DNA from 3 places in the Mesorhizobium sp. B2-9-1 genome. Region 2 is predicted to be linked to each of the others. Evidence: predicted binding sites of a transcription regulator. Region 2 holds the regulator's gene; each other region holds the start of a gene.
What was found. Region 2 encodes PhoB, which activates phosphate uptake and scavenging genes when phosphate is short. Its sites were predicted from a motif close to TGTCATNNANCTGTCAT; they were not measured.
Positions count from the first base shown of each region.

Region 1: the regulator PhoB is predicted to act here: its motif matches at 2,153-2,169, upstream of FJW05_RS14925 (PhoX family phosphatase).
Region 3: the regulator PhoB is predicted to act here: its motif matches at 2,268-2,284, upstream of FJW05_RS15890 (DUF1045 domain-containing protein).

Region 1 is NZ_VFTP01000007.1:20,934-23,933, forward strand. Features, by position in the region: gene FJW05_RS14925 (PhoX family phosphatase) at 91-2,088, opposite strand; gene FJW05_RS14930 (hypothetical protein) at 2,341-2,679, shown strand; gene FJW05_RS14935 (phosphatase PAP2 family protein) at 2,698-3,000, shown strand, end outside.
Region 2 is NZ_VFTP01000006.1:200,714-203,713, forward strand. Features, by position in the region: gene FJW05_RS14490 (ROK family protein) at 1-1,196, shown strand, start outside; gene phoB (phosphate regulon transcriptional regulator PhoB) at 1,519-2,208, opposite strand; gene phoU (phosphate signaling complex protein PhoU) at 2,225-2,932, opposite strand; gene pstB (phosphate ABC transporter ATP-binding protein PstB) at 2,953-3,000, opposite strand, start outside.
Region 3 is NZ_VFTP01000007.1:205,768-208,767, forward strand. Features, by position in the region: gene phnN (phosphonate metabolism protein/1,5-bisphosphokinase (PRPP-forming) PhnN) at 1-160, opposite strand, end outside; gene FJW05_RS15885 (alpha-D-ribose 1-methylphosphonate 5-triphosphate diphosphatase) at 157-1,296, opposite strand; gene FJW05_RS15890 (DUF1045 domain-containing protein) at 1,421-2,128, opposite strand; gene iolB (5-deoxy-glucuronate isomerase) at 2,375-3,000, opposite strand, start outside.

The sequences.
Region 1 (3,000 bases), on a different contig from region 2:
CGCTCCTGCTCCGCCCTGGAATGACGACGTCGGGGAAGGCGTTAGCCAATCCCCAACGTCGAGCTGTCGGTCCGTGCTACCCCTAGCGCGTCACACCGCGATCTTGCCGCCGCCCTGCTTCGTGATGGCAACGACGGACGGCCGCACCGGCATGTCCGGCTTGAAGTCCGGCCAGCGCGTCGACGGGTCCTCGTAATAGGACGGGCGGCCAAAACCTTCCCAATCCTCGCCGCCGTCGCCTGGATGCTGGACGGCGACGAAAGCGGTCTGGTCGTCCGGCGAAAACAGCGGGCCGCACATTTCGGCACCGATCGGCACGCGGAAGAACAGTTTCGACGTTGCCCGCGCGTCACCCTCGGTATCGACCGCCCAGAGGCCGTCGGTGCGGCCGGTGGCCTTCGGGCCCTGGCCGTCGGTGGCGACCCACAGGCGCCCGGCAGAATCGACGGCGCAATTGTCAGGCATGCCGAACCAGCCATGGGCGGTGGTCCCGGTCGAGAAGGTAGCACCGACATCGGCAACGGAAGGATCGCCGCATTTCAACAGCACTTCCCATTTGCCCTTGGTCGCCGCGAAGTCGCCCCCTTCCTCGACGATCTCGATGATGTGGCCGAAAGCGTTGTCGGCGCGCGGATTGGCGGCGTCGACCTGCTCGGCCTTGCGCTTGGAATTGTTGGTCAGCATGACATAGACCTTGCCGTTGCCGGCATTGGGCTGGATATCCTCCGGCCGGTCCATCTTGGTGGCGCCGAGCAGGTCGGCGGCGCGGCGCGTCTCGATGAGAACGTCGGCCTGGGAAGCAAAGCCGTTCTCGGCCGTCAGCGGGCCTTGACCGAAAACGATCGGCATCCATTCGACCGAGCCGTCCTCGGCGAATTTGGCCACATGCAACGTGCCGTCGTCGAGCAGGTCCAAGTTGGCGGCGCGGTCGTTCGGGTTGAAAATCCCCTTGGTGACGAATTTGTAGACATAGTCGAAGCGCTCGTCGTCGCCGAGATAGAAGACGACGCGGCCGTCCTTGGCGACGATCGATTCGGCGCCCTCATGCTTGAAGCGGCCCATGGCGGTGCGCTTCCTCGGCACGGAGTTGGGATCGTTGACGTCGACCTCGACGATCCAGCCGAAACGATTGGGCTCGTTCGGCTCCTTGGCGAGGTTGAAGCGGTCGTGATGCGTGCCCCACTCATAGGCGCCTTCCGGAATGCCGAGGCGCTTGTAATTGGCGGCTTCGCTGTGGCCCTCCGGCAATTCGCCCGAGAAATAGCCGTGGATGTTCTCCTCGGCCATCACATAGGTGCCCCAGGGCGTGACGCCGCCGGCGCAATTGTTGAGGGTGCCGATGACCTTGGTACCGGACGGGTCCGCATTGGTCTTGACGCGGTCATGGCCCGCCACCGGGCCGGAGAGCGCCATCTCGGTGGTGGACATGATGCGGCGGTTGAGCTTGCCGTCGCGCACCACTTGCCATTTGCCGCCTTGCTTGCGGATCTCGACGATGGTGCCGCCATGGGCGGCCATCTCGACATCGACCTGCTCCTTTGAGAGCGGCGCCACCTCGGCCTTCTTCTTGCCGTCCTTCTCGACGACCGAGACGATGCCGGGGAACATCAGATGCGGGTTGGTGTATTCGTGGTTGACGACCAAAAGGCCGTGCTCGGCCGAGCCGTCGATCGGAATATAGCCGACATAGTCGTTGTTGTAGCCGAACTGTCTTGCCTGGGCTTCAGCCGACTGCTTCAGCGGATCGAAGTCGGGGGAATCGGAAAACAGCGGATCGCCCCAGCGCAACAGCACGTCGGCGTCATAGCCGGGCGCGACATGGTGCTTGTCGTCGATGCCGGCTTCGAGCTCGTCGAACTTGAAGGCCGAAGCTTCAGCAGCGCGCGCCTCGTCGGCCGCAATCAGCGCCAGCGGACTGACAGTGGCGGCGATGGCCGACACGGCCAGCGAACCCATGAGAAAGCCGCGGCGCGAGAAACGCGCGGCGATGATCTCGCCCATGGTGCGGTTGTCGGTCGGGTTGACCGGCGGGCCGTCATTTTCCTCGAGCTGGCTGGTGCGGAAACGGGTCTCAGGGGTCAGGCTCATGAGTTTGCCCTCGGGCTTCTTGAGTGGCTGGGGATCTTGACCTTTCGACCCCTAAAGCGCGCCGATCACATTTTCGTGACACTGCCGTGATTGAACCGCAATAGTTGTTTGCCGGCTCGCGGCAGCTTTTGCGACACCCGGCTTCGGTCCCTTGAGCGCCTGCGCTCCGCTGCGGTCGGCTTGACGACATCGCCTGCTTCGGAAACAAGAGCTGGCCGGCGTGGCGACGGCGTTTCAAAAAGGGACGGCAAGGTGAGCTTCTGGGGACTGGCGCAACTCGGCATTTCGACCGTGATATTCCTGCTGGCGGCGACGGCGGCCAAGCAATGGGGCATGGCGCCGAGCTTGGCCAAGCTCCTTTTGACGCTGGCGCTCTACTCGGCCGGCAATCTGATCATGCTGAGGCTGGTGCGCGAGTTCGGCATGTCGGTATCGTTCAGCCTGTCGGCGGTGATCCAGCTCGTCGCAGTCAATGTCGTGGCGCTCGCCTTCTTCGGCGAGCGGCTCAATGCCTTGCAGGCGACCGGTGTGGTGCTGGCGATCGCCGCCGTCGCGCTGATCACGCTCGGGCCCTATATGCAGCGGCTGTAGCTGGACCCGAGGGCCCGAATGAAATCGACCGCCAACGCGCTCCTCAACAGGTTGGAATTCCCGGTGCTCGTGGCTGGGCTGGTGATCGCCGGCGGGCTGTGGGGCCTGGTGGAACTCATGGAGGTGGCGCGCGCGACGACGCCGCATGCCTTCGATACGGAAATCCTGCTCGCCTTCCGCCACGCCGGGCAACCGGACAGCCCGATCGGCCCGCTTTGGCTGGAGGGCGCGGTGCGCGACATCACCGCGCTGGGCAGCACGGCAGTGCTGGCGCTGATCACGACGGCGACGATCGCCTATCTGCTCCTGATCCGCAGACCC
Region 2 (3,000 bases):
TGGTGATTTCGGCGGTACGCCGCGCCGGTCAGCCATCACGAACCGAAATTGCCGCCACCACCGGTCTCAGCCACTCGACCATTTCGGCGATCTCCGCCGACCTGATCCAGGAGGGCATTCTCACCGAAAGCAAGGCCAGCGAGCCGACGGCGTTGAAACGCGGTCGGCCTCAGATCGGCCTGGCGCTGAACCCTGAAGCCGCCGCGGTGCTGACCGTGGTGTTGTCGCTGAACTTTCTGTCGGTCGCCGTGATCGATTATGCCGGTCAGGTTGTTGCCGAGGAGCAGCAGCGCCTGGACACGCTTGTCATGCCCCGCGACGAGCTGATCGGCGAATGCGTGGCGATCGTGCGGCGCCGGCTGCAGGATCCCGACCTCGACATTGGCAGCGTCGCCCGCATCGCCATGGGCATTCAGGGCATCACCGATTCTAATGCTCGCGCCATGCTCTGGTCGCCGATAACGCCGCTGACAGACATTCCTTTCGCCGACATCCTCGAGAAGGAATTCGGCATCTCCACCACCATGGAGAACGACTGCAACATGATGGCGGTGGCGCTGCAATGGCGCGACCCGGAGCGCTATCGCGACGACTTCATCGCCATCCTGTTGTCGCACGGCATCGGCATGGGTCTCGTGCTCAAGGGTGCGCTGTTCACTGGCACGCATTCCTCCGGCGGCGAGTTCGGCCACATGATTCACCGCCCGGGCGGGGCGCTTTGCCGCTGCGGCCGCCGCGGCTGCGTCGAGGCCTATGCCGGCAACTATGCGATCTGGCGCAGCGCCATGAAAATGAGCGAGGACGCCGAGCCGGTCGACGTCGGCGACGCCGACATGCGGGCCCTTGCCGCGAAGGCGCGCGAGAGGGACGGCCCCGAACGGGAGGCTTATCGCCGGGCCGGCGAAGCGCTTGGTTTCGGTCTCGGCAGCCTGTTCGCCCTCATCGATCCGGCGCCCGTCGCCATGGTCGGCGTCAGCGCGGCCGCCTTCGACCTGATCGAGCCGGCGCTGCGCGAGGCGATCGCCCAGACCGCCGGCGGCCAGCACTCGGAATCGATCTCCTTCGACACCGAGCCGAACGAGTTGCCGCTGATCCGCGAAGGCTGCGCCATGCGCGCGCTGACTTTCGTCGACCAGGAAATTTTCGCGCCGGGAGGCCAGGCGAGAGCGGGTGCCGCAGGCAAGAACGTGGCCTGAGGCAGCCTTGAAGAGGTCCGGGGACAGCAGCAGACGCTTGAAATTAGCGAAGGCCCCACAGCTTCGTCATTCCAGGGCGGAGCAGGAGCGAAGCTCCGTCGCGGAGACCCTGGAATCCATGCCGTTACCTCACGCGTCGAGCGCAGCGGTGCAAAATTCTGGACCGCCGCGGCGCGTCGACGTCACGGAATGGATCCTCGGGTCTGCGCTGCGTCGCTTCGCTCCTTGCTCCGCCCGTGGATGACGAGGCACAAGCGTCTCGGCTACTCACCAGCGTGGATGCTGGAAGTGCATGGCCCGTCAGGACTGCGGCGCCCTGGGCCTAATCTTCCCTGATCGCGTAACCCGCGCCGCGGATGGTGCGGATGACATCCGGCATGCGGCCGTTGTTGACGGCCTTGCGCAGGCGGCCGACATGGACGTCGACGGTGCGCTCGTCGATATAGATCGTCTCGCCCCAGACATTGTCGAGCAGCTGGCTACGCGAGAAAACCCGGCCGGGGTGGCGCATCATGAATTCGAGCAGGCGGAACTCGGTCGGGCCGAGCCTGATCTCGCTCTTCTTGCGGTAGACGCGATGCGATTCGCGGTCGAGCACGATGTCGCCGACCTTGAGCACGCTGGACAGCACCTCCGGCTTGGCGCGGCGCAGCAGCGCCTTGACGCGCGCCATGAACTCCGGCGTCGAGAACGGCTTGACCAGATAGTCGTCGGCGCCGGTCGAGAGGCCGCGAACACGGTCGCTTTCTTCGCCCCGCGCGGTCAGCATGATGATCGGCAGCCGCTCGGTCTCGGGCCGCATCCTGAGGCGCCGGCAGAGCTCGATGCCGGAAACTGCCGGCACCATCCAGTCGAGCACGAGCAGATCGGGAACGTTTTCCTGAAGGCGGATTTCGGCCTCGTCGCCGCGGGTCACCACTTCGACCTGGTAACCCTCGGATTCGAGATTGTAGCGGAGCAGCACCCCAAGCGGCTCCTCGTCCTCCACCACCATGATGCGTGGCGCGATCATTGGCAGATACCCTTCGTCAGGCCGCCGGCGCCGACATTGTCGTCTCGTCCTGCTTGGGACGATTCGCGGGCAATTGCGTGCCGGTCAGCACATAATAGGCGTTCTCGGCGATGTTGGTCACATGGTCGCCGATGCGCTCGAGATTCTTGGCGCAGAACAGAAGATGCGTGCAAGCGGTGATGTTGCGCGGGTCTTCCATCATGTAGGTCAGGAGCTCGCGGAAGACGGATGTGTATTTGACGTCGATGCGCTCGTCGTCGTTGCGAAGCTTGGCCAGCGCCGTGGCGTCGCCCACCGTATATTCCTGGATCACAGCCTGGACCTGGATCAGTACCAGCTGCGCCATGGAATCGATCGAATGCGTGAGATCGCGCGGCGCGGCGCTGACGCCGACCGAACCGACGCGCTTGGCGATGTTCTTGGCGAGATCGCCGATGCGTTCGAGGTCGCCCGCCATGCGGATCGAGCCGACCACGTTGCGCAGATCATCGGCCATCGGCTGGCGCTTGGCGATCAGCGTGATGGCGCGGTCGTCGAGCTCGCGCTGGCGCGCGTCCATGATGGCATCGTCGGAAACGACGCGCTGCGCCATGGCATTGTCGGTCTCGAGCAGGGCTCTGGTCGAAGCGCCGACCATCGAGCTGGCGAGATCGCCCATGTCGTTTATGAGCCGGCTGATCTGTCTCAGATCCTCGTCGAAAGAAGCGACGGTATGTTCGGCCATGATGATGTCCTCGTATGAGCTCAGCCGAAGCGGCCGGTGATGTAGTCCTGCGTGCGCTTTTCGCGGGG
Region 3 (3,000 bases), on a different contig from region 2:
GCACGAATTCCAGCCGCGTCTCGCCGACAAAGCGCTGCTTGGCGTAGCCGATCACCGTATCCTTGCCGGCGCCGCTCGGGCCGACCACCGCGACGAAGACGCCGTTGCGGATCGGCAGCCTGTCGGCCAGCTCGCGCTCGATGAGGGCCGAGACCATCATGCGACCCGGCTGCCCAGGCGCCAAACCGTACGCACGACCGGCACATGGTCGTCCACGCGTACCCGCACAAGGTCTGCCCGGCGGCCGGGCTCGATGACGCCGCGGTCGGCGAGGCCGATCGCTTCGGCCGGGTTCTTCGAGACCATGGCGACCGCCTGCGGCAGCGAGATGCCCTCGACGACATCGCCGAGGAAGAAGGCCGACTGGATCAGACTGAAGGGGATGTAGTCGGACGACAGGATGTCGAGCAGGCCGTCGGCGGCGAGCGTGCGCGCCGAGACATTGCCGGAATGCGAGGCGCCGCGCATGACGTTCGGCGCGCCCATCAGCACGCCGAGGCCTGCGGCTTTCGAGGCCTTGGCGGCCTCTTGCGTCGTCGGGAACTCGGCGACGCGCACGCCCTGCTCGATCGCTTCGTCGACATGGCTGGCGGTCGCGTCGTCATGGCTCGCCAGCACGATGCCGCGCTCCTGGCAGGCGGCCGAGATGAAGACGCGGTTCGGACCGGAATTGCGGGCCGATTCGGCCATCCGCTTCTCGCAGAATTTCTGGAAGTCGCGGTCCGTCAGCTTCAGCTTGCGCTGGTAGTAGTAGGCATAGGTCTCGAGGTTGACGAACTGGCGCTGTCCGGGCGCGTGATCCATCAGCGAGGCGAGCTTCACCCGCTCGTCTGTCTCGAAATTGGCGAAAGCCTCGAGGCAGTCCGGCGCCGAGACCTCGCAGCGCAGATGGATGAAATGATCGGCCCTGAGCCGATCCTGGCGCACGCTGTCCTCGATCGCGTCGGCCAGCTTGCGGACGTCGTCGGATTTCAGGTCGGCATCCTCGTCCATGCCGACGCGCAAGGCGTCGAGCACCGTGGTGATGCCGGCGGTCGCCACCTGGGCGTCATGGGCAAGCACGGCGGCGATCGGGTTCCAGCGCACTTTCGGGCGCGGCGCATAATGGCCCTCGAGGTGATCGGTGTGCAGCTCGACAAGGCCCGGGATGATGTAATCGCCGCCCATGTCCTCGCCGGCGCGAACGGCACCGGGCTCGACGGTGGCAATCAGGCCGTCGCGCAACAAAAGCGAGCCCTCGACGATTTCGTCGGGCAACACGATGCGGGCATTGGTGAGAATGGTTTCGGCGGTCATCTCGGGCGGTCCTATCTCAAGCAGTCGCTTCAGAGCAATTCCAGGAAAAGTGCCTTGCGGTTTTCCGTCCGGAATTGCGTAAAAACAAAAAGATAGGGCGGTTCAGCGTTTCCGCTGATCCGCCCTAGGCGGTCTTGCGGGCAGCCCGGCGGCCAAGCGCATGATGGGAAAGCACCATGAACGGGGCGCCGGGCTCGCTTTCGACGAACAATGTCAGCGCATCCACCGGCACCGGCTGCCGCAGCACGTCGGCGAACAGGCCGTCGATCGCTGCACGAAGACGTGGGCTTTCCTGTGGCCCGACCCGCCCCGAGAGCGTCATGTGGAAGCGGAACGTATCGAAGACGTAAGGATAACCCCATTGGCAGAGATTGCGGAACTCGTCCGGCTTCAGCGCATCGGGGCTGCGGCGCTCGATCTCGGCCTCGGTCAGCGGCGCGCGGAACGGATCGAAGGCGCGCACCACCTCGCCGGCGAAATCGTTGAGCGGCGCAAACTGCGTTTCCGGCACCAGCGCGAAAAAGCCGTCGATCTGGCCGACGACGAGACGCGGGATGATCACAGGCGGCGTCGTTCCGGCGAAAGCGTCGAGCGCGGCGCGGAGCGAAGCTTCCGTCTCGTTCAGCGCCAGCCGGAACGGGGCTTTCAGCGTCGCATGGAATCCGTAGCGCCGGGCGGAGGCGGTATGGAAAGCGACTTCCGCGGCCGACAGATCGCCCACGGCCTCGACCGGCCGCGTCGCCGCGCCAAACGGGTCGCGGCCCAGCCAGTTAGCGGCAATGCGCGCCAGCTTCTCGTCCTGCCCCGGGGTGTAGTAGATCGCGTAGCGCATGGGCGTTCCTCGTCAAGCGCGCTGCGCGCCCCAAAGGAATATGCGACGCGCTTCAAGTCATTGTCTTGGCAAGTCGTGGCCCAAAACGCCGGAGCGCTTGCGGCGACATGCACCGGAACCGCTGCCATAGGTGATTTCCATGACGGATTGACGAAGCTTTCGTGGGTTTTCGAAGGCAAGTCCAGCACGGAGCTCGTTAGCCGACGATTTTTCCGGCCTGGACCAACGGCTTTGCCGGCGTGCCGATCAGGCCTTCATCAGCCACTCATGCTCGGCCGCGTTGTGGAATTTCCACGTCCGCTTCGGTCCGGCCATGACGTTGAGGTAATAAAGGTCGTAGCCGTGGCAGGCCGCGCAAGGATGATAGCCCTTGGGCACCAGCACGACATCGCCGTCCTCGATCGCCATCGCCTCGTCCAGCTCGCGCACGCCGTTGCGGTCGGCATCGGTGTAGACGCGTTGGAAGGCAAAGCCCTGCGGCGGGTTGAGGCGGTGGTAATAGGTCTCCTCGAGATAGGATTCGGCCGGCAGATTGTCCTGGTCGTGCTTGTGCGGAGGATAGCTGGAGGTGTGGCCGCCGGGGGTGATCACCTCGACCACCAGTAGCGAATCCGCCGGCTTGCCCTCGGGCAGGATGTTGGTGACGTAGCGCGTGTTGGTGCCCTTGCCGCGCACCTCCTGGCCGAGATCGTCAGGTCCGATGACGCGCACCGGCAGACGGCCACCGAGGCCAGGCGCCGAGCAGACGGCGAGCTCCAGCTCGGTATCGGCGGTCACCGACCAGTCGGCGCCTTGCGGCACATAGACCGACCACGGCTTGCCTTCGAAGGGCGACATGCGCTCGCCGAGCAGGCCGAGATCCTTGCCGCCGG